DNA from 4 places in the Shewanella sp. POL2 genome. Region 4 is predicted to be linked to each of the others. Evidence: predicted binding sites of a transcription regulator. Region 4 holds the regulator's gene; each other region holds the start of a gene.
The links. Region 4 encodes sigma-54, which starts transcription at its own class of promoters, with help from an activator protein. Its sites were predicted from a motif close to GTTGGCACGNNNNTNGNNT; they were not measured.
Positions count from the first base shown of each region.

Region 1: a site for sigma-54 is predicted at 2,006-2,024, ahead of SHEWPOL2_RS01520 (YccF domain-containing protein). Genes of this name have one in related genera too.
Region 2: a site for sigma-54 is predicted at 3,982-4,000, ahead of SHEWPOL2_RS17075 (DUF3192 domain-containing protein). Genes of this name have one in related genera too.
Region 3: a site for sigma-54 is predicted at 1,836-1,854, ahead of flhA (flagellar biosynthesis protein FlhA). Genes of this name have one in related genera too.

Region 1 is NZ_AKZL01000003.1:81,045-86,905, forward strand. It holds gene SHEWPOL2_RS01510 (NUDIX domain-containing protein) at 95-808, opposite strand; gene SHEWPOL2_RS01515 (pyridoxal-phosphate dependent enzyme) at 904-1,854, opposite strand; gene SHEWPOL2_RS01520 (YccF domain-containing protein) at 2,108-2,515, shown strand; gene SHEWPOL2_RS01525 (hypothetical protein) at 2,614-2,844, opposite strand; gene SHEWPOL2_RS01530 (transporter substrate-binding domain-containing protein) at 2,961-3,713, opposite strand; gene SHEWPOL2_RS01535 (AMP-binding protein) at 4,029-5,753, opposite strand.
Region 2 is NZ_AKZL01000075.1:5,770-11,630, reverse strand. It holds gene SHEWPOL2_RS17100 (DUF3301 domain-containing protein) at 1-358, shown strand, start outside; gene SHEWPOL2_RS17090 (DUF962 domain-containing protein) at 2,190-2,495, opposite strand; gene SHEWPOL2_RS17085 (GNAT family N-acetyltransferase) at 2,488-3,126, opposite strand; gene SHEWPOL2_RS17080 (DUF2789 domain-containing protein) at 3,272-3,505, shown strand; gene SHEWPOL2_RS17075 (DUF3192 domain-containing protein) at 3,544-3,942, opposite strand; gene SHEWPOL2_RS17070 (hypothetical protein) at 4,090-4,473, shown strand; gene SHEWPOL2_RS17065 (Zn-ribbon-containing protein) at 4,473-5,246, shown strand; gene syd (SecY-interacting protein) at 5,332-5,861, opposite strand, start outside.
Region 3 is NZ_AKZL01000001.1:31,759-37,619, reverse strand. It holds gene fliR (flagellar biosynthetic protein FliR) at 1-434, shown strand, start outside; gene flhB (flagellar biosynthesis protein FlhB) at 452-1,582, shown strand; gene flhA (flagellar biosynthesis protein FlhA) at 1,891-3,990, shown strand; gene flhF (flagellar biosynthesis protein FlhF) at 4,002-5,381, shown strand; gene SHEWPOL2_RS00150 (MinD/ParA family protein) at 5,386-5,861, shown strand, end outside.
Region 4 is NZ_AKZL01000133.1:1,089-6,949, forward strand. It holds gene SHEWPOL2_RS20845 (KpsF/GutQ family sugar-phosphate isomerase) at 1-4, shown strand, start outside; gene kdsC (3-deoxy-manno-octulosonate-8-phosphatase KdsC) at 4-555, shown strand; gene lptC (LPS export ABC transporter periplasmic protein LptC) at 552-1,112, shown strand; gene lptA (lipopolysaccharide transport periplasmic protein LptA) at 1,099-1,650, shown strand; gene lptB (LPS export ABC transporter ATP-binding protein) at 1,647-2,378, shown strand; gene SHEWPOL2_RS20870 (RNA polymerase factor sigma-54) at 2,485-3,960, shown strand; gene hpf (ribosome hibernation promoting factor) at 3,989-4,276, shown strand; gene ptsN (PTS IIA-like nitrogen regulatory protein PtsN) at 4,279-4,722, shown strand; gene rapZ (RNase adapter RapZ) at 4,719-5,573, shown strand; gene SHEWPOL2_RS20890 (HPr family phosphocarrier protein) at 5,560-5,835, shown strand.

The sequences.
Region 1 (5,861 bases), on a different contig from region 4:
ACATAAACCCTGATAACTCAAGCTAACTGTATGTACCGTATAATCTGTCACTATTATTGCTATGGGCAACCACTTTAAGCGGCAAACACTTTGACTAACATTCTAGATTTCTTAAGAATCGATACGATGCCGTATCCGACTTCAAACGGTATAAATTGGCTGGACGGCCACGTTCAGTACGTTTTAAGCCCGTATCAATCAATAAATCGGCCTGCTCAACCCGTCGACGGAACGATTTACCTTGGATAGGCTTACCCAGTAATACTTCATGCACATGTTGCAGCTCTGGCAAGGTAAAAGGTTCAGCCAGCGCAAAGCCTGGCACTAAAGAATATAAGGCTTTCTGAGTTAAACGTTCCCGCGCTTGCTCAATTAATTGCAGATGATCAAACGCCAAGGGCATCTGTAACACATCCTCTAATGGCCACCACTTAACATCACTCACTGAATCAATCTGGGTTTCGCAGGCTTGATAACTCATCAACGCGGTATAACACACGGTCACCGACCAGCCTCTCACGTCGCGGTGACTATTACCGACAGTGCAAAGCTGCTCAATATAAGGTGGCACTACCGCCGTTTTTTCCTGCAATTTGCGTAACACCGCTTCCTCTAGGGATTGATCGGAATGTTCATCGATAAATCCTCCGGGTAATCCCCAAAAACCTAAAAAGGGATGATTTGAGCGTTGTACTAAGAGTACTTTAAGTTGCTGATCATGATAGGTAAATAATACGGCATCAACCGTCAGTAGCTGAGCCTTAAAAGCCTTAGGATCGTAATTGGCGAGATATTCCGCTTCAGTCATGAGTATTTTCCATCGTTTGACGTCGTAAGCTTAACTTAGAGATTACGTCGCTTCAAACATATTATGTCTTAGCGTCACTAAGTAAATCATCTGCTCTATAGGGTCGTACGACTTTTACCAAATTTACGCAAATAACGTGGCAACATGGTTTCATTTCCAAGCAAACCACCTTGATGGATATACATCACAGGGCTTGTGCCCCACTGCGGTAAATATTTTTCTAACACCATAAAACCTAAGGGATCGTAGAGTAATTCAAATTGAATACCTGAGGCGCAAATCCGCTGCCACATGGCATAAAACTCAGGATAGAGTTTACCAAAGTGGTATTTCTTCCCCACATTCAAAATCTGTGGATGCTCAGCAGCGTTAGGATTTAACTCATAAAACTGCTGCGCTAAATACTCATCGCCACCGACAACCGCGCAGGTAAGCACTCGAATGTGACTTTGCTTACGCACAAAATATTGGTTTAAAAATAATGCCGTGGTTCCCGTTCCCGCAGGTAAAAACACTTTCAGTTCAGTCAGTCCCTGTTGCATTGCCCAAGTCTCAATTTCAACGGCTAACAGACTGACACCATACTCCGCATACTGACAGCGCCCGCCTTCCGGAATAAATAAAGCGTCAGGCTCAGCAGCCAAAACTTGATGCTCAATGTAGTCATGACAAGTCCACTTAGACTCAGGTTGAAGAAAAGGATTAACTGCTATCAGGCTTGATAAATCAATAACCTGTGTGCCATTGGCGATAGCTGCGGCATAGTTCCCTGTCGGTAAAGTCAGTACGTGGCTAGCAATATGGTCCACATAAAAATCACACTGCCAGCCTTTGAGTTTGGCGAGCGCCGACAGCGAATACAGTGAATTAGCCTGCGCGGAGCCATGACCAATCACCTTAGTCACACCAGCAAAATCATGGTCTAGAAAATAGGCAAACTTACGCGCCTTATTACCACTAAAAGCAGGATGTAATAGATCATCTCTTTTAAGAAAGATCTCTCTACCTGCAAAAGAAAATGATTCGACGGGACTATTAGCTAGCATTTATTTACTCAAGGGAAGATAAGGTGTTTAGTGTAACGCGGGCTTGGCTAAATTCTTCCTAAGAATTAAGGAAATTCACGAAATATTAGCTTAACTCACAATCCGTAGAGGTATAAACTATAATATGCCATTGATTATTAATGAAAAATATTTTGGCATAATTCTCGCTTATGACATTTAAGCATCAATTAATAATTTCGAGTGTGGATGTTGTTTCTGTCGCACAGATTTTGGATTCGATAAGGAGTTTTCAATGTCATTACTACGGTTAATTTTCAATATTGCTTGGTTTGTCCTTGGTGGATTTGTGATGGGCCTAGCCTGGTGGCTTGCGGGGATTTTGTGTTTTATCAGTATTATCGGTATTCCCTTTGGTCGCGCCTGCTTTGTGATTGGTGAATTGACCTTCTGGCCCTTTGGACAAGAACAAATGAATCGCCGTCATTTAACTGGCCGTGAAGATTTAGGAACAGGTGCCTTTGGCATGGTGGGCAATATCATTTGGTTCTTACTGTTTGGGATTTGGTTGGCTATTGGTCATTTGGCCCATGCTCTTGCCTGCTTTGTGACGATTATCGGTATCCCTTTCGGGATCCAACATCTTAAGCTGGCGCTGTTAAGCCTAACGCCGATTGGGCAAACCATAGTAGCGAAAGCGTAATAACCATGATCGTCAAGGTGTAAGGCATATTACTCAGCACTACTCAGCATAGGTGGGTAGTGCTGATGCATAGTTCGGCAGCGATTGCACTAATTCTGCTATTCATTGAGTAAATCAGTGCTATCAGCAAACTGATCACCCGCATCCTGCTCCGGTGAGCAGATGATTTCAAAGAGATAATGCGCCAGTTTAGCTGACGCATCTATGGTGATGTCATAACCACAATAGGCCAACACAACTAAGTCGACCTTAAAATATTGTACCAATACCCTGCTGGTTTGGATCTTGACTAACCCATCGCGATCACCCGACAAAATACTTACTGGCACACACAAACATGCTGAGCAGTGATAATGAAATGCCGCCCACAACTGATTACTCGCGGTGTTAGACAAAATGATGAAAAACTTGCCTTCTCACAGCTTTGGTTATGTGCAAAATAGCATTACTGACTTAAGGCTTCTTGTTGAAATAACAAATCGCCCATAATGCTATCAATATCGAGCTTCGCTAAACCTTGATCAAAAATATCCCGCCAACGCCGCCCCTCTTCTGTATTACGAAACGCGACATAAAGTTGTTTATTGGCAATCAGTTGTCGATTGACCTGTAACTTATCTGCGAGCGGCTGAAGGTGGGGTTGTTTAAGTAGATAATGCAGCACATTAATATCAATCACAGCGCCGTCAATACGACCAGCCGCCACCTTTTTGATATTTTGCTCATCGGATGTTGCCGCTTCAACAGGTTGACTCCCTGAAGCAATCATTACATCCAGCGAGTCGGTATTCACATAATCCTGCACAATACCTAAAGTATAACGATTCAAATCGGCTAAATGATGCCAACTAATGGGACGGGATTTTGGCTCAACAATACCTAATGGGCCAATACCAATCGGTTTAGAAAAAATAAACTTATCGGTTTCAAAATAATATTCTGGAAAATAGCCAATGTAGTCAGAGCCCGGCATAACGGCTAATTTAATCGCGCGGCTCCAAGGGTAAAAATCCACGATAAGTTGTTGTTCCATTTGCTCAAACGCCGCCTTAGCCACCGCAACACTCGCGCCTTGGTGCTGGAGTTGATAGCCGGAATACGGCGGCCAAAGTAATGACGTTAGCTTCAGCGTGTCTGCAAATGTCGTATTTGCCACGGTTAATAGGCAACTAAACATCAGTGGGCACCAGCGGATCATAATGCCTCCATCAAAGACTCATCTATTAATCGCTAAAAAAACAAATAGCTCATCGGTTTAACTCTATTCAGTATAATCAGCCATACCTATAGGTACAGCGAATATTTGTTATCTGTTTAGCCTTGTAGAACCACGCTAAGACAGCAATGCTCGGAGTAGGCAGAACTATCGCCGCCAAAAACGACATCTTTACGACAAGGGGAAGACTGAAGGAAAACCTGATGGTCATGCGACAATGTTTTCCTTAAGCACAGATGGCCATATAAAAATAAACCCAAGCGTTCGGGCTTGGGTCGGTTTGAAAGTTTATGCCTTTTAGGCATTAATATCTTCGTACAGCTCTTGATACATCAGCTCGCGCATTTTAAATTTTTGGATTTTACCCGTAACGGTCATCGGGTATTGGTCCACAAATTTGATATAACGTGGCACTTTAAAATAGGCGAACTTTTCGGTAAGGAAATGACGAATATCCTCCTCAGTAATCGACGCCCCTGAGCGGACTTTAATCCACGCACAGACTTCCTCACCATATTTATCACTGTGGACGCCAAACACCGCGGCATCCTGCACATCTTTGTGGGTATAGAGTTTTTCTTCAATTTCTCGGGGATAGATATTCTCGCCCCCGCGAATAATCATATCCTTAATCCGCCCCACAATTTGCACGTAACCTTGCTCATCCATTTGGCCAATATCGCCCGAATGTAACCAACCTTCACTGTCAATTGTGGCGGCGGTTTTTTCAGGATCATTCCAATAACATTGCATGATGCAATATCCTCGGCTACAGACTTCACCGGGCTGATTAATCGGCAGCACTTCGCCAAACTCATTGACAATTTTCACTTCAGTATGGGGTAACGCCCGACCAACGGTGAGAACACGCTTCTCCACTGGAGAATCGATTTCAGTAATGTGATTTAACGGACTGCACTCGGTTTGGCCATAGCCGATTAACACCTCCTGCATGTACATCAACTGCTGTACACGACGCATAACCTCTTCAGGACAAGTCGCCCCCGCCATCACGCCCGTACGCAACGAACTGAGATCAAAACGTTTAAATTCAGGATGTTCTAACTCGGCAATAAACATGGTGGGAACACCGTGCAGTGCGGTGCAGCGCTCACGCTCAATCACTTCTAAGGTCGTGAGAGGATCGAAAGAATCCCCCGGGAATATAGCTGCTGCGCCCTTAGCCAAGCAAACGAGATTACCTAGCACCATACCAAAACAATGGTACAAAGGTACGGGGATACAGAGCTTATCATCACAGGTAAACCTCATTGCCTCGGCCACTAAATAACCGTTATTCAAGATGTTATGGTGCGATAAGGTCGCCCCCTTTGGGCTACCCGTTGTGCCAGAGGTAAATTGGATATTAATCGCATCATAGGGGGTGAGTTCATTGGCAATACGCGCAAGCATTGCTTTATCATCTTCGCTCACCTCGACTAATAAGTCATCGAAGTTCAACATGCCGGGAGACTTTTCAGCTCCCATGCGGATCACAAATTGCAACTCTGGTAATGCCTTAGCCTGCAATTGACCCGCAGCGCACTGCTTAAGTTCAGGCGCAAGCTCGTAGAGCATCTGCAAGTAGTTGCTGGACTTGAATTTATCAGCGCAGATCACCGCGCGACAACCCACATTAGTCAAGGCATATTGTAATTCTTCAGGGCGATAAGCGGGGTTAATACACACCATGATGGCGCCAATTTTGGCAGTAGCAAATTGGGTTAAACACCACTCAATATTATTGGGTGACCAAATACCGACGCGGTCCCCTGGACCTATGCCTAATTTGAGTAAACCTGTTGCAAGCGCGTCGATTTGTGCAAGATATTGACGGTAATTCCAGCGAATATTTTGATGGTTAACGACAACGGCTAACTGTTCGGGATAGGTGTTAGCAATATCGTTAAGGTATTGTCCTATGGTTTTTTCAACAAGTTTTGGGGCGTTAGCTCCCCGAAACTCACTATATTTAAGTGGACTAGTGGGTTGATTTGTTGCTTGAGTCTTTGAAGCAGACATTAAGGCCTCCGTGCTTTTTATTATGGTTAGCGTGGTCAAAACTAACCAATCCACGGAACATGTCACAAGTAAAAAAATCCAGTATTAGACTAAAGAGTAAGGTCACTC
Region 2 (5,861 bases), on a different contig from region 4:
GCTGATTGTCGTTGCCGCTTTCTTTTGGCAACTTCGTCAAATGGCAGAATTAAGCCGTATTTTTGCTGAAAAAGAATGCTGTAGACAAAAAGTACAACTATTAGCGATCGCAATGGAAACCGCTCGTCCTAGCCTTGGCGGTACTACTGGGATCTGTTGGAAGGCAAAGTATCTGTTCGAGTTCAGCACAGATGGTATAAATCAATATCGTGGTCATATATGGATGCTAGGTAAAAAAATTCAAAAGATTGAATGGCCTATATTCCCAGAACCCGAATGGCAAGAAGCACCGATGGCGAAAGGTAAATTTGGTGGCTGTGGGAGCCAAAGTAGTTGTAGCTCGGGCAAGTGTCATTAAGTCACTGCCGTTGACCTTTGAGCTGAATTGATAACGCCAAGCCATATTGATAAGACTCAGCCATAGCGCGGCTCAACATCTGCATCATCTGTATGAATACCAAAAAGAAAGGGCGTGATCCTAAGATCACGCCCTTCTGTTCTTTGTTAAGCTATCCCGCTATTTTCGTGCTCCCTGCACCATCCATGCGTCAACTTGCATCCTGCATCATCCCTGTTCAATCCTTGATATCTCCCTGTACTCAAGTACATCCCTATCTCTTGGCGTTCCTTTTACCAAGCTTGCTCTTTCCTGAGCGGTTCCAGCATCATCCATGAAATAGGTTAAGTTGCTTCCTTTCTGCTGCACTCCTTGTGCCATCGCAATCCTGTGCAACTAGGCTATCTATCCGTGATAGTCTATCCTTCCGTGGTTCGTAACGCTTTCATCCTGAAAGTCTTTCCTTACCATTCCGTGAGTGTTAATCCGTTAAACACTGTCCGGCCATCCTGACCGCTAACATCCTGTTGTCTCTCGCTCCCTCTGCAAATGAATCTTAGGATAGTCATGATGAAATTTGCGCTAGTTAAAATAAAAAGATAAACCGCAATAATAACGACATAATTAAAAGCAAAACCTAACACACTGATTAAACTATATTTGATGGAATATGACGGTTTTTATCAGTCAAAAAACTTACAAATTACTTACATACTTGTGAGACATATCTCACAAAGAAACTGGCAATTTTAATCCTCTCAACTAATTTAGTTTGCTTGCCAAGAAAGACTCAGAACCAACCAAGCCGTAAATCGCCGCATAAAGGAGCAATAATCGACAATCTCTTTTATCCAACTACCGTTAAAATTATAAAAATGGACATTTTGACACAGAATTATGAACAGCCTCTAAGCGACGCCAAGTTCCATATACTTTGGTTAGTATCAACCACTAGAACCAAGCAACTCAAAAGTATCATTGCGCATTGTTATCAATGCATAAGCGGGTTGATATTACAATCTTGATAAGCTGTGAACTGGGTGATTGGACGGATTTGCAATTCAATATTTATAAGATGCCTAGATACAAGCTGCAGCTTCAAAAGACAAAAAAGAAAAGGGCGTACTGTGTACGCCCCATTTATTCTCTGTAAGCCATCCTGCTTATTTGTGCTCCCTGCACCATCCATGCGTTTACGTGCATCCTACAGCATCCCTGTATCCCTAATCCTCCCTGTGTTATGGCTTAACCATAACACTCAATCCTTTGACCCGGAAATCCTATTCCGGCACCAGTCACATCCTATGACTCATTCCATAATGCATCCTGCTCAATGCCTTCCATAGACGAGTACAAGCTGTTCACCCTTATACTTATCCCTTAACTCGATACATCCTGCACCGAGTACATGCTTAATCCTTAAGCTTGTCCTTTATCATCCTGAAACCTGTCGTCCTAACAAGTATTATATCCTGTATCATCCTTGACAAAGCTATCCTGCTTTTCCTTAGCCTATCCTTGGTTTATGACAGTTTTCCTACCGCCAGAGGTTCAAATCCAAGAACCTAAATTAGTTGCTTCTTGCATCCGTTTCGCCCGTATTGCAATCCGTGCTATCCATGTGTTTTGGCGACAAATAAATTCTACGTGAATTCTGTCTTTGTTGTTCCCCCATAAGAACAACAACCCAGGAAAATCTCATTCAACCAGCAAAGTGGAATTTATAATAAATTGAAATTAAATAACTTTTAAAAATGCAGATTATAAAACAATCAACAAGAAAACATATTGTCTTACAGGCTTTGTAAGCGATCTCTCACACGCTTGTCAGCTTCTTACCGGAATATCAGATTCAATACTTTACTTTTCCCAAAAGAATTTGGACAAACATCACCCAATCCCCCATCAAGCTGTACAAAGGATATTGAAAGGTCGCAGGTCGATTACGCTCAAAGACAAAATGACCAACCCAAGCAAATCCATATCCCACAAGCGGGATCAGCATCAACAACCACCATGCGGCAGTGATAAATGCAGCCCCTAATAATAACAATACCAGAATACTTCCAATAAAATGTAGCCGCCGACAACGACTGTCTTGATGCTGGGAGAGATAGAAAGGATAAAACTCAGCGAAAGAGCGATAACGTTCATTCATCTTGTTGGCCTGTATAAAAAAGTAATTGCCCAGCCACACTACCAATAGTCAATTCACCCAAGAAAACAAAATCATGTTGTTTAAATAAATGCATATGAGCTTCCTGCGAGGTGAATACCCCAATACCTTCAAGATTTGGCTGCTCATCGCACCAACTCACTACCGCTTGAACAAGTTGATGGCCCAGCCCTTTACCTTGCTCGTTTGGCGCTAAAGCAATAAATTGCAAAATCCCACAACGCTGGCTGGGTAACAGTTCCAAAATAATCGATTCCTTTTTCATCATAGCTTGGGTCGATTGCCAACCCGTACCCAGCAACATTTTGAGCCGCCAGTGCCAATAGCGACCTTCTCCGAGTGGCACTTCTTGGGTGACAACGCAAGCAACCCCCACTAAATGAGCACCATCGAAGAGTCCGATTAAGGCCTGCTTTTGTTGCCATAGAGTATTGAGTTCTTCGCGAATTGCGGCGCGTAATTTTTGTTCGTAGGCAAATTTATCTGCGGTGGATAACGCATTAATAAAAAAGGGATCATCGTGATACGCATTGTAGATAATTGAAGCGGCCAAGCGTAAATCTTCTGCGGTGAGATAAACGGCACGATACTCATCCAAGGTTTTATTGTCCATTGTTAGAATTCCTTGATTTAGATCACACTCTTATGAGTCTTTATCAATGTATCAAGGAAACCCAAAAGTGCAAATTTTAATCATCGATTGCATTTCCTAAAGAGATGCATAACCTAGATAAAAAGCTAACCAAGGGAGAGATCGAATGGATACTACACCTATTGATTTAAGCCATCTATTTGAACAACTGGGATTAGAGAGTCAACCCAATGCTATTGCGCAATTTATTGCGACTCATAAGCTGGCAGCGCAAATACACTTAACTGAAGCGCCTTTTTGGACACAAGCGCAAAAGAGTTTTCTCACCGAAGCATTAGAGGCTGATGCACAATGGACCGAACTGATTGAGCAGCTTGATGCTCAGTTAAGAAAGCCCTAATTTTTAGGGCTTTCAAGTGTATTTTGGGGAAGTTGGGGTTAAATCTTTTGATACGCAGTGTCGCCCCAACCTACTAAAACATGGTTACTCAAGACTACAGGCGTACATTCATCCTTAGTGGTTTTACCATCGCTATGGGAGTGCTGAGTGCGATAAAAGAGGACCAACACTTCTTTATCTGCTTGTCCTGCGCTTTGTTGTAAATAGGACTCGCTAAAGTCTGCTGCTCCCATTAGCGTCATCACTTGGTCTTTGCTCATGCCAAGGCTGAGCTTAGTCAGATTAGTGCGGTTTTTATCCTGGGTTTTTTCCCAAGATTCGTTGCTATCCCACTTAGATTCACTGTCACCGACATTGACCACACAACCGCTAAGACCTAAGCTTGCTAACCCTAAAAACGTGACCGCGATGAGTTTGCGATTAATATTTGCGTTCATATTATGACTTCCTGTGTACTTGTTATAAAAATTGTTAAAAAGCAAAATCAATGCCAAAAAGCAATGCATTGATTTATAAGAACTAAAATAACCACATCACAGTAAGTTAGTGAAAAACACGATATACATTAAGGAATTTCACTTATTATGAGTCCCATTGACCAAGTGTTAGCTGCAGCGTGCGCACTCGAAGCCAGCGGTAAAACCCCAAGCCTTGCCCTGATAAAAAGCCGTGTCGGTAACAAAATCCCCATGCCGCTGTTAATCCAAGGATTACAGCAGTTTAAATCGATACCCAAAGCCGAGCGGGAGCGTTTAGCGGCCCAATCACAGCCCGTGGTTGAAGAGACACATACCGCCGATGCTTCGCCACTCACAGTCGCCACATTGGCGCAACAGTTAGCCCAGTTGCAACAAGGCATTGAACAGGCCCTCGCGTTAAAAAACAACGAGATCATGCAACTCAGAAATGAACTTATCGAGCTGAAACAACATGTCAGTCAACTCGAATCCCAAGGAAAATCCGCTTAATGTTTGTCACCGAATTGCGCTTTGAATGCTTTGCCGATACCACCATCAGTGCGGCAGAACGTGCCATCAATCAATTACTCGAAGCCTATCGCGCTAATGGTCAAATCCTCGGCCGCGAATTTGCCGTAGCCTTTAATGAGGGCGAATTTCGAGTACGCCTACTCACGCCGGAAAAAAACAGTTTGGCCCATCGTTACCATAGCCCTTGGGTGAAGAAAGCGCTGGCGGAATTAACCGAGGCTAAACTACTGGCGCCACGTGAAAAGTTTATCGGTCAGGATATTAATTCTGAGGTCAGTAACACTGAGCCGCCCAGCTGGCAGCTGCTCTACACTAGCTATGTGCATATGTGTTCCCCCCTGCGTAGTGGTGATAACTTATTACCTATTCCGCTGTATCAAATCCCTGCGACCTTTAATGGCGATCATAAGCGAGTTATCCGCTGGCAAACCGAGTGGCAAGCCTGTGATGAGTTACAAATGGCGGCCGCCACTAAGGCAGAATTTGCAGCGCTAGAAGAATTATCTAGCCCAAACAGTGATTTATTTAGACGAGGTTGGGACTTACGCGGCCGAATCGAATACCTTACTAAAATTCCCACTTACTATTATTTGTATCGCGTCGGAGGGCAGGATCTGCAATCTGAGCTGGCACGCCCCTGCCCGCGTTGTGGCAACCACGACTGGAAGCTCGATGAGCCATTATTGGATATGTTTCACTTTCGCTGCGAACCTTGCCGCATAGTGTCTAACTTGTCTTGGGATCATCAATAGCCTTGCCTTATTGAAGCGTAAACTCGACAGGCTAGATATGCATGTCGAGTTTACTATGTTTAGGCCTTGCTGCATTTCAACGCGCTTAACGCTTACCAATCAGATTGTGCCACATACGTTTAAAGCTGGCAAAAATCCCAGGATGCTCGAGCGCTGGCATAGGCAATTCTTCATGTTTCACGGGCGGCGCGATACGTGGCGATAACGCCTCAATAAACGCCGCTAAACTCGGCGCCAATTGGGTAGAGGGAAGCTCGCCGGGGATTTCCACCCATACACTACCATCGGCATTATCCACCGTTAGCATCTTATCGCCCTCATCAAGCAAACCAATAAACCAGGTGGGCGGTTGCTTAAGTTTTTGCTTCATCATTAAGTGACCGATAATATTTTGCTGCAGCGCGTCAAAATCCGCCTCGTTCCATACCTGTAGTAATTCTCCTGTGCCCCATGGTGAATCAAATAGCACGGGCGCCGCAAAATACTCACCATAGAAGTAATTGATATCAGGCCATAATTTAAGTTCAAGTGCATGCTCAACATTCGCAAAGCTGCCTACTTGTTCACGTTTAACAGGTAACCAGCTCACCGCCTCATCGGATGATTCATCAAACT
Region 3 (5,861 bases), on a different contig from region 4:
CTCCAGTGATTGGTAACTTCTTCCTGTTGCTCGCAACCTTAATTTTTTTAGCTGTTGATGGTCATCTGTTGATGATCCGTATGCTTGTGGCCAGTTTTGATACACTGCCGATTTCTAATGTGGGATTAACGTTGACCAGCTATCGCGCGTTGGCGGAATGGGGGTCTTATATGTTTGGCGCGGCATTAACTATGTCGCTGTCAGCAATTATCGCGTTATTGGTAGTCAATTTATCCTTTGGGGTTATGACCCGCGCTGCACCACAGCTAAACATTTTTTCGATTGGTTTTCCGATTACGATGATCGGTGGATTGTTAATTTTATGGTTAACCTTAACTCCTGTTATGGCTCATTTCGATGAAGTATGGTCATCGGCACAGCTTTTGCTGTGTGATATTTTAGGGCTTCAGTGTCAAGCCGATGGCATACTTTAACCGGATAGGAACGCGTAATGGCTGAAGAAAGTAGCGGCGAACGCAGCGAGGAACCCACCGGGAGGCGCCTCGAACAGGCGCGGGAAAAAGGTCAGGTTGCCCGTTCCAAAGAATTAGGTACGGCCACAGTTCTGCTTTCGGCTGCAACAGGACTGTATATGCTCGGTCCTGGTATTGCAAAAGCACTTTCCAATGTGTTTGAACGTGTGTTTACCATGGATAGAGCTGCAATTTTTGATACTAATCAAATGTTTAATGTCTGGGGCGTTGTCGGCGGCGAAATAGGTTGGCCGTTGCTTAAGATTATGCTGCTGATTGTGGTGGTGGCATTTATCGGAAACGTGTCCCTTGGTGGAATGAATTTTTCTACCCAAGCCATGATGCCTAAAGCCAGCAAAATGAGCCCGATTGCGGGTTTTAAACGGATGTTTGGTGTGCAAGCCTTGGTTGAATTAACAAAGGGCATTGCTAAGTTTTCTGTTGTTGCGTTGGCGGCATATTTTCTTCTAAATCATTACTTTAATGATATTTTACTCCTTTCTGCCGATCATCTTCCTGGGAATGTCTACCACGCCTTAGATTTACTGGTATGGATGTTTATCCTACTTTGCTCTTCCGTATTATTCATTGTGGTAATCGATGTGCCATTTCAGATCTGGAACCATAATAAACAGCTGAAAATGACTAAGCAGGAGGTCAAAGACGAGTATAAAGATACCGAGGGTAAACCTGAGGTCAAAGGGCGAGTCCGCCAAATGCAGCGTGAATTAGCGCAGCGACGCATGATGGCCGAAGTTCCCAATGCGGATGTGATTGTGGTGAACCCTGAGCACTATGCAGTGGCGATAAAATATGATGTTAAGCGCTCTGCAGCACCGTTTGTGATTGCTAAGGGCGTCGATGAGGTTGCCTTTAAAATTCGTGAGGTAGCAAGGGCGCATAATATAGCCATCGTTACTGCACCACCACTTGCGCGGGCGATTTACCATACCACTAAACTTGATCAACAAGTCCCTGAAGGTCTATTTACCGCGGTAGCACAGGTACTCGCTTATGTATTCCAGTTAAGGCAGTATCAAAAAGGGCGTGGCCGCAAACCTATCCCTATCCCCGTTAATCAACCTATTCCTGAAGATCTGAAGTACTAGTAACGATAGATGTTTCAGTATTATTTTTGCAGTTAAATGCAGCCATCAGGAATCGTCTTGTAAGCCCTTACTCTTACTTTCTGTCATAAAAGCTGCTCGTCATTTGAGTAGAACAACCACACATCTTTCTTCGTTTCGGCCAGAATGAACAAAATGTAATCTTGAAATCTCAGCAAGTCCTAGTAACGAGTAAATAGTGCTCTAACGTAAAGTTAGCTAGCTACATATTAGCTTCACTACCTGATTGTTAGTTGTTGGCGTGCTTTTTGCTTTTAGGCTGTTATACGTCAAAGTTTAGGTATCTGTGAATGGATGTTAAAGCCTCCCTAGGCCAAATAAAACAGTTGAAGCTAAGCTCTTTTAAGGGCATTGGTACGCCAGCGCTAGTGCTTGCAGCATTAGCGATGATTGTACTGCCAATTCCCCCGTTTCTACTCGACATCTTATTTTCCTTTAACATTGCTTTAGCCTTGATTGTGCTTTTGGTCGCGATTTATACCGATAGACCTTTAGACTTTGCTGCCTTTCCAACCGTTTTATTAGTTGCGACACTGCTTCGACTTGCACTTAACGTGGCATCGACCCGTGTGGTATTACTCGAAGGTCACAACGGTGGTGATGCGGCGGGTAAGGTCATTGAAGCCTTTGGCTCCGTAGTGATTGGTGGTAACTATGCCGTTGGTCTAGTTGTATTTATCATTCTGATTATTATCAACTTTGCTGTTGTTACCAAAGGTGCTGGCCGGATTGCTGAGGTGAGTGCTCGCTTTACCTTGGATGCGATGCCCGGTAAGCAAATGGCAATTGATGCTGACTTAAATGCGGGCATCATTAATCAAGATCAAGCCAGAACTAGGCGGGCTGAAGTCACCCGCGAAGCTGACTTTTATGGCGCAATGGACGGTGCGTCTAAGTTCGTTAAGGGCGATGCTATCGCGGGTATCATGATTTTAGTGATCAACATTCTCGGTGGTTTTATTATCGGGATTGTGCAGCATGGTTTGACATTCTCTCAAGCGGTTGAAATTTATACCCTCTTAACAATAGGTGACGGGTTAGTCGCCCAAATCCCAGGCTTATTACTGTCAATTGCTGCGGCATTGATGGTAACTCGCCAAAATGAATCTGGCGATATGGGTCAGATGTTGATGAGTCAGATGTTTGACAGTCATAAATCGCTAGGGATTGCTGCTGGCGTATTGTTCGTTATGGGGATTGTGCCTGGAATGCCGCACATGGCGTTTTTAAGTTTCGCCGTTTTAACGGGATGTGCGGCTTATTTTATATTTAAACGTAATGAGGCTAAACGTGCCAAAGCCCTCGAACAAGTCAAAACGGGCCCAACGGAAAGAGCCGAAAGAGAGCCTAAGGAACTTAGCTGGGACGATGTGCATCATGTTGACACTATCGGTCTTGAAGTGGGTTACCGTTTAATCCCCTTAGTCGATAAAGGTCAAGGTGGAGAATTACTCAGCCGGATCAAAGGTGTACGTAAAAAGCTTTCGCAAGAATTGGGATTCTTGGTTCCTGCGGTTCACATACGTGACAATTTAGACCTTTCGCCTAATGCCTATCGTATTTCTCTTATGGGCGTTGTTGTAGGGGAGGCGGATATTCGCCATGACTGCGAGCTCGCCATTAATCCGGGACAAGTGTACGGTAAGTTAGATGGCATTGAGACCCGTGATCCTGCCTTTGGTCTCGAAGCCGTGTGGATTGCCCCTGAGCTGCGTGAACATGCCCAAACCTTAGGGTATACGGTAGTGGATGCCGCGACGGTAGTGGCAACTCATATCAGCCAAATATTGACGAATAATGCAGCAAAACTTTTAGGTTACGAAGAAGTGCAACAACTGATGGATATGCTTGCTAAACACTCGCCTAAGTTGGTGGATGGCTTTATTCCTGATGTGATGCCGCTCGGAAATGTCGTAAAAGTGATGCAAAACCTATTAAATGAAGGAGTTTCTGTCAGAGACTTGCGTACCATAGTGCAAACTTTGTTAGAATACGGCACTAAGAGTAACGATACTGAAGTGTTAACTGCGGCGGTGCGTATTGCATTGAAGCGCATGATCGTTCAAGAGATCTCTGGCCCTGAACTCGAAATCCCCGTCATAACTTTGGCGCCAGAGTTGGAACAGATGTTGCATCAATCAATGCAAGCAACGGGTGGAGATGGTCCCAATATCGAGCCAGGTCTTGCGGAGCGTATGCAACAATCCTTAGCGGATGCCGCTCAAAAGCAAGAAATGGTCGGACAGCCTGCCATTTTGCTAACGTCTGGTATGTTACGTGCGACCCTGTCTCGCTTTGTTAAATATACTATTCCTAATCTCAGAGTGATTTCTTACCAAGAAATCCCCGATGAAAAGCAAATACGCATCGTATCTGCCGTCGGCCAGTAGAGGACGCATAAGTGAAGATTAAACGTTTTTTTGCCAAAGACATGCGTGCTGCACTGGCCCAAGTGAAGGACACGCTCGGCTCCGATGCGGTGATTATGTCCAATAAAAAGGTGAACGGCGGTATTGAGATTGTCGCTGCCGTTGACTACGACGAGCCAAAAGCGAAAGCGCCTGCTGCGACTCCGACCTTTATGGATGTGAGTGATGACTTAGTTTCGCTCGGTGCCAAAGCGCCTATCCGCGCTGAAACTAAGCTAAAACCCTCGGCGCCAGCGGACTCACTCCAAGCCTTGCTTGAGAAGCAACAAAATCGTTTAAACCAACAACTCACGCATCAACAACAAGATGCAGAGCTTCCTGCATGGGCTAAAGGATTACAAGCTACCGCAGCTGCGCCTAAAGCTGAGCGCCGTGATATGGGCAATCCCTTCGATAAAAAGTCACAAAGTTCGCAAAAGCAAAATGCCGATCTTGAAGCCATGCGCGACGAGTTATCATCCTTACGTAATTTGTTGACCCATCAGGTTTCAGCATTGATGACTGAGCATAAAAAGCGTATCGACCCTGTCGGTGCCATGCTGGAGTCAAAGTTGTTGGAGGCCGAGTTTTCACCAGCGGTGGCAAACAAATTAGCTGCGCTGAGCCAACACTATACTCCTGCAGAATTAGTTCGTGCACTGCCGCAAAGTCTTGCGAATATGCTTGATAATCAAGGTGATGATATTGTTAAGCAAGGCGGTGTTGTGGCATTAGTTGGTCCCACTGGAGTGGGGAAAACCACTTCCTTGGCTAAACTGGCCGCACGCTTTGCTGCTCACCATGGTGCTGACCAAGTGGCATTGATTACCACAGATCATTATCGTATTGGCGCCTATGAGCAATTGGCCACCTATGGCAAAATCATGGGCTGCCCAGTCAAACAAGCCCATGACCTTGCTGAACTAGAGCAAATTCTGTATCAGTTTAGAAATCGCAAGCTAGTATTGATAGATACCGCGGGTATGGGCCAACGAGATATGCGGCTTTACCAGCAACTTGATAATTTAACTGCAAATAGCAGAATACCTATCCGCAGTTATCTGGTACTGTCTGCCACAGGACAGCGCCGCGTGCTGCAAGATGCTGTAAATCACTTTAAACGCATTCCCTTATCTGGTGTTGTACTCACCAAACTTGATGAATCTGTGTCTTTAGCGGGCGCATTAAGTGTGTTGATCCAAAGTGGATTGCCATTAAGTTATGTTACGGATGGGCAGCGAGTGCCCGAAGATATGAAAGTTGCTGATACTTTGATGCTCGCTGAGCAAGCATTAGCGGCCTTAGAAAACACAGAACAACAATCGTTACCAGACACAGCGTGGTCAGATAATATGACCTGTGCATTTGAGTAGAGTTATGACCCTGGATCAAGCAAGTGGTTTACGTATGATGAATCAACCCTATAACGAAAAAGTGAAAGTAATCGCGGTTACGGGTGGTAAAGGTGGTGTGGGTAAAACCAGCGTATCCATCAATACTGCCGTAGCATTAGCCGAGAAGGGCAAGCGTGTCTTAGTGCTTGATGCTGACCTTGGCTTAGCAAACGTCGATGTCATGTTAGGGATCCGTGCTGAACGTAACCTTTCCCATGTATTGTCTGGCGATGCTGAGTTAGATGACATTATTGTCCGGGGGCCTAAAGGTATTGGGATTGTGCCAGCCACATCGGGTACTCAGGGCATGGTTGAGCTAAGTCCTGCGCAACATGCGGGCTTTATTCGTGCTTTCAGTGAGATGCGCACCCAGTTTGATATCCTCATCGTGGATACTGCCGCGGGGATTTCTGACATGGTACTCAGTTTCTCCCGTGCGTCACAGGATGTGTTGGTTGT
Region 4 (5,861 bases):
TTAATGCCACAGCAAGGATTTTACGGCCCGATCAGCGATGATGTGTGGCAAAGAGCGCAAAAAATTAAACTGCTGATCTGCGATGTGGACGGGGTATTTTCTGACGGCCGCATTTATTTAAGCAACTCGGGTGAAGAGCTCAAAGCCTTCCATACCCGCGATGGTTATGGCGTGCGCTCTTTATTGACCAGTGGCTTTAATCTGGCCGTGATAACAGGCCGCCAGTCTAAAATTGTTGAAAACCGCATGACGGCCCTCGGTGTATCCCATATTTATCAAGGTGTGGATAATAAATTTGTCCCCTATGAAGAACTGCTGTCGCTCTACAATGTCACACCAGAAGAAGTTGCCTATATCGGTGATGATATTGTCGACCTGCCAGTGATGAATGTCGTCGGTCTTGCCGTCTGTGTTGCCGATGGACATCCCTATGTGCGCCAACACGCCCATTTTGTGACCCAGTTAAATGGTGGTCATGGCGCGCTCAGAGAGCTGACAGATCTGTTACTTCTGAGTCAAAACAAATTTACCTCAGCCCATGGGATGAGCATATGAGTCGTGTGACCCTCGCCATTATTGCTTTTTTTGGTACTGCACTCGTGCTGTATTGGCAGGTCCAACAAAAACGCGGTGGCGATACCGATAGCAGCCTGAACGATACAGACAGACCCGACTACATTATCGAAGATCTGCGTAGCATCGAGTTTAACGAGCAAGGACAAGTCAATAGTCGCGTCACGGCAAAGCACATGGAACACTATGAGCTTAAAAACCAAACCGACTTTATTCAGCCTGTCTATCTTGTGTATCCCGACCAAGGTAAAGCAAAATGGCAGATCAGAGCCGATCAAGGTCGACTCAACAAAGATACTGGCAAGGTTGTATTAGAAAATAATGTTATTATCGATGCCATCAGCCCTGGTGAACCGATACAAACCTTGTCCACCAGTTTTTTAGAACTCGATCTCAACACAATGATAATGACCTCTGACCGCATCATTTACGTCACAGGGAAAGATTTTAATATTCAAGGGCAAGGCCTTTATGCCGACCTTAACGCGCAGGAAGTGCAATTGACCAGTCAGGTAGTAGGAACCTATGAAGCAAAATAACATATTACTTGCCAGCCTAATGCTAATGATAAGCATGAATGCCTTCGCCAAGATCGGTGACTTACAGCAAGAAGTGAAAATTAAAGCCGTCAGTCAAACTGCGGACATTAAAAACAATCAGATCATTTTCTTCGGTCCCGTTGAAGTTGTTCAAGGCTCAATTAAAATCCATGCGGATCAACTCCGTGCATTTTCTGTCGAAGGCGAAAATAGTAAAGTCTTACTGGCTACTGGAAATCCGGCAACCTACAGCCAAATCCTGGATGATGGCCGCCCAGCATCTGCTAGCGCCAAAGAGATTCGCTATGAAATGGCCACTCGGACGTTGACCCTAACTGGTACAGCGACCCTAGACCAAGCGGGTAGTCAAGTTACAGGCAATTTAATTCGTTACGATATTATTCAGCAAAAACTGATCGCCGAAAGTAGCGGCAATGGTGATGATCGCGTAATTACCATTATTCAACCTGATAATTATCAGGAAGAACTCAAAAATACACCAACAGATAAACCTGTGAAAAAACAGGATTCTAAATGACCCAAATCACCTTAAAAGCACAGAATCTCGCCAAGAGTTATAAGAGTCGTCAGGTTGTCAAAGATGTCAGCCTGACGGTCAAAACGGGTCAAGTCGTCGGCCTACTCGGCCCTAACGGCGCGGGCAAAACCACCACCTTTTACATGGTCGTGGGCTTAGTTAAAAGCGATAAAGGCCATATCTTTATCGACGATGATGATTTAACCGCCGATCCTATGCATCTGCGTGCCCGCAAAGGTATTGGTTACCTACCACAGGAAGCGAGTATCTTTCGTAAATTAACCGTACACGACAACATCATGGCGGTACTGCAAACCCGTAAAGAGCTCAATAGTGACCAGCGCGAAGAAGCACTAGAGCAACTGCTAGAAGAGTTCCATATCACCCATATTCGTGACAGCCAAGGCATGTCCTTATCGGGCGGTGAACGTCGCCGCGTCGAAATTGCCCGCGCCTTAGCGGCCAACCCCAAGTTTATTCTGCTTGATGAGCCCTTTGCGGGCGTTGATCCGATCTCCGTTATCGATATCAAGAAAATTATCGAGCAGCTTAAGAGCCGAGGCCTTGGAGTACTTATCACTGACCACAATGTGCGCGAGACCTTAGACGTCTGTGAACATGCTTACATTGTGAGTCACGGTAATCTTATTGCCGAGGGCACACCCGCAGAGATCTTAGACAATCAGCAAGTTAGGGCTGTGTACTTAGGTGAACAATTCAGGCTATAGTTACTAAAACAAAGCTAATAAGCCTTGAATTTGAGAGCGCTAGGCTCCATCCATATGATATCAAGCGACCTAAACTCACAATAATAACCTAGGGATCAGCGGTAACATGAAAGCGTCACTCCAGCTCAAACTGGGTCAACAGTTAACCATGACGCCACAACTTCAGCAGGCCATTCGCCTGCTGCAACTGTCGTCATTGGAACTGCAACAAGAAATCCAGCAAGCCTTAGACTCTAATCCTCTTCTCGAGCTGGAAGAGGAGCAATTTGACGCGCCTAGCGAACGTAAGCAAGATATCGCCGATACCGACTTTAGCGAAACGACTGCCCAGCCACAGGAACAAGATAACTCCACCGTGGACATTGCCGAGTCGCTGACCAAAGAATCTCTGCCCGAAGAGTTACCCATGGATACCACTTGGGATGAAGTCTTTACCGCATCGCCAAACTCAGGTTCTGGCGCCAGCCGTGAAGATGACATGCCCTTCCAAGGGGAAACTAGCGAGGGGTTGTACGAACATTTAGAATGGCAAAAAAACCTCACACCCTTCTCTGAAACCGATTTAGCCATTGCCACCGCGATTATTGATGCCATTGACGATCAAGGTTATCTCACTCAAAGCACTGAAGATATCCTCGAAGCCATGGGCAATCCCGAGATTGAACTCGACGAAGTTGAAGCCGTGCTCAAGCGTATTCAACATTTCGACCCCGTTGGTGTCGCGGCAAGGGATTTAAGCGAATGTTTACTGATCCAGCTATCTCATTTTTCGCCTGATACCCCTCACATCGAAAACGCCCGCATGCTGATCAAAGATCATTTAGATCTGATCGCCGCTCGCGACTTTAGGCTGTTAATGCGTAAGACCAAACTGAAAGAAGACGAGTTAAGGGACAGTATTGCGCTGATCCAAACCTTAAATCCTCGCCCCGGTTTACTCATCACCCCTGTCGATGAAGAATATGTGATCCCCGATGTATCGGTGTCGAAGAAAAACGGCCGTTGGGTGGTCGAATTAAACCCTGACTGCATGCCAAAAATCAACGTAAATCAGCAATATGCAGCAATGGCCCGAAGTTCAAAAAATCAAGCTGATAGCCAATTTATTCGTGGCCATCTGCAAGAGGCTAAATGGTTTATCAAAAGCCTTGAAAGCCGCAACGAAACACTGCTCAAGGTGGCAAACTGCATAGTGCAATACCAACAGGGTTTCTTCGAATATGGCGAAGAAGCCATGAAACCTATGGTCCTTAACGATATCGCCGAAGCGGTAGAAATGCATGAGTCCACCATTTCACGGGTGACGACTCAAAAATACATGCATACCCCAAAAGGACTTTTTGAACTAAAATATTTCTTCTCAAGCCACGTCGGGACGGATGATGGCGGTGAGTGCTCATCCACAGCAATCAGAGCTTTCATTAAGAAACTGGTTGCAGCGGAAAACCAGAAAAAACCATTAAGCGACAGCAAGATGGCTCAACTTCTGGCAGAACAGGGAATTAACGTTGCGCGCAGAACCATTGCGAAGTACCGAGAAGCGATGCTTATTCCCCCTTCCAATCAGCGTAAAAGCTTATAGCCTATTGTGAGTATCGGAGGACGTTTCTATGCAAATAAACCTAAGTGGACACCATATCGAGATTACTGAATCGTTACGGGCATATGTTGAGGAAAAGTTTTCAAAACTTGAACGTCATTTCGAACAGATCAATAATGTGCACGTTGTGCTCAATGTTGAGAAAATGCAACAGATTGCCGAAGCGAGAATCAACCTCACCGGTGGTGAAGTCTTCGCGACTTCAGAGCATGCAGATATGTATGCTGCCATAGACGTCCTGATTGATAAACTTGATCGTCAGGTTATTAAACACAAAGAGAAGTTAACAAAACACTAGCAATGGAACTTCGTACCATACTGCGGCCGGAGTGCACAACCTGCGCCACTCCGGGCAGTAAGAAAAAGGTACTGGAACTCATCAGCGACTTAGCCGCTGCCCAGTACCCCACCCTCTCATCTCAAGAGATCTTCGAAAGCCTCGTGGCGCGCGAAAAGATGGGTAGCACAGGTATAGGTAACGGTATCGCCATTCCACATGGTCGATTAACCGATATAACACAACCCATAGCGATATTGATAAAATGTGAGGAGCCGATAGCCTTTGATGCTATCGATAAACAACCCGTCGATATTTTATTTGCACTACTCGTGCCTGCCGACCAATGTCAGCAGCACCTAAGTACCTTGTCATGCATGGCTGAAAAGCTCAGTGACAAGCAAATATTAAAACAATTGCGCAAGACGCATGATGAAACGGAACTCTATCAGGTAATCATTGGATGAAACTGGTCATAGTGTCAGGGCGTTCAGGCTCAGGCAAATCGGTCGCACTTAGAGTGCTTGAAGATCTCGGCTACTATTGTGTCGATAATTTGCCTTTGCCGTTGATTGGTAGTTTGCTTGAACAGCTCAAAGGCAGTAACGATCTCGTTGCTATCAGTGTTGACGTGCGCAATTTACCAGAGCAAGACAAAGTCCTGGTTAAACAGCTTGCCAGCCTGCCTACGGGCACTGAACTCACCAGCTTCTTCTTAAACTCCAGCGATAAAGTGTTGCTCAAACGCTACAGTGAAACGCGGCGCTTACATCCCTTATCGAAGAGCCGAGTGTCACTGCAAGAAGCCATCAAGCTTGAAGGCAAATTGCTCGAGCCGCTGTCACAGCAGATGGATCACTATATAGATACCTCGAATCTGAATATCTATGAACTCAGCGACCAAGTGCGGCAAATACTCCTTGGCAGTGTCGATAAGGAACTGGTGATCAACTTCGAGTCCTTCGGTTTTAAGCATGGTATGCCGACCGAAGCTGACTTTATGTTTGATGTGCGCTTTTTGCCAAATCCCCATTGGGAACCGGAGCTTAGACCTCTCACCGGTTTAGATGAACCCGTAGCGGAGTTTTTAAATCGTCAGCCACTGGTGAATAAGTTCATCTGGCAAATCGAGAATTTGCTCGAAACCTGGTTGCCCCATTTAGAGCGCAATAATCGTAGCTATCTCACGATTGCGATTGGTTGCACAGGTGGCCAACACCGCTCAGTCTATGTAGCTGAGCAACTAGCTAAACGTTTTAGTAATGGCAAACATAAAGTCAATGCGCGCCATCGAGAGTTGAGCCATGCCAAAACTTGAGCGCCAAGTCACCATCTGCAATAAACTCGGCTTACATGCCCGCGCCGCCACAAAGCTCGTGGTGCTTGCTTCTGAGTTTGATGCCAGCATTACGCTGATCCAAGGTGAAAAACAGGCCTCTGCCGCCAGTGTATTGGGTTTACTCATGCTCGAGACGGGCATGGGTAAAACCATCACCCTCATCGCCGAAGGCCCGGATGCCGAGCCTGCACTTAATGCCATTTGTGCCCTTATCGACGCTAAGTTTGACGAAGCCTGCTGATGGTATCATCTCGATGATCCCTGCCG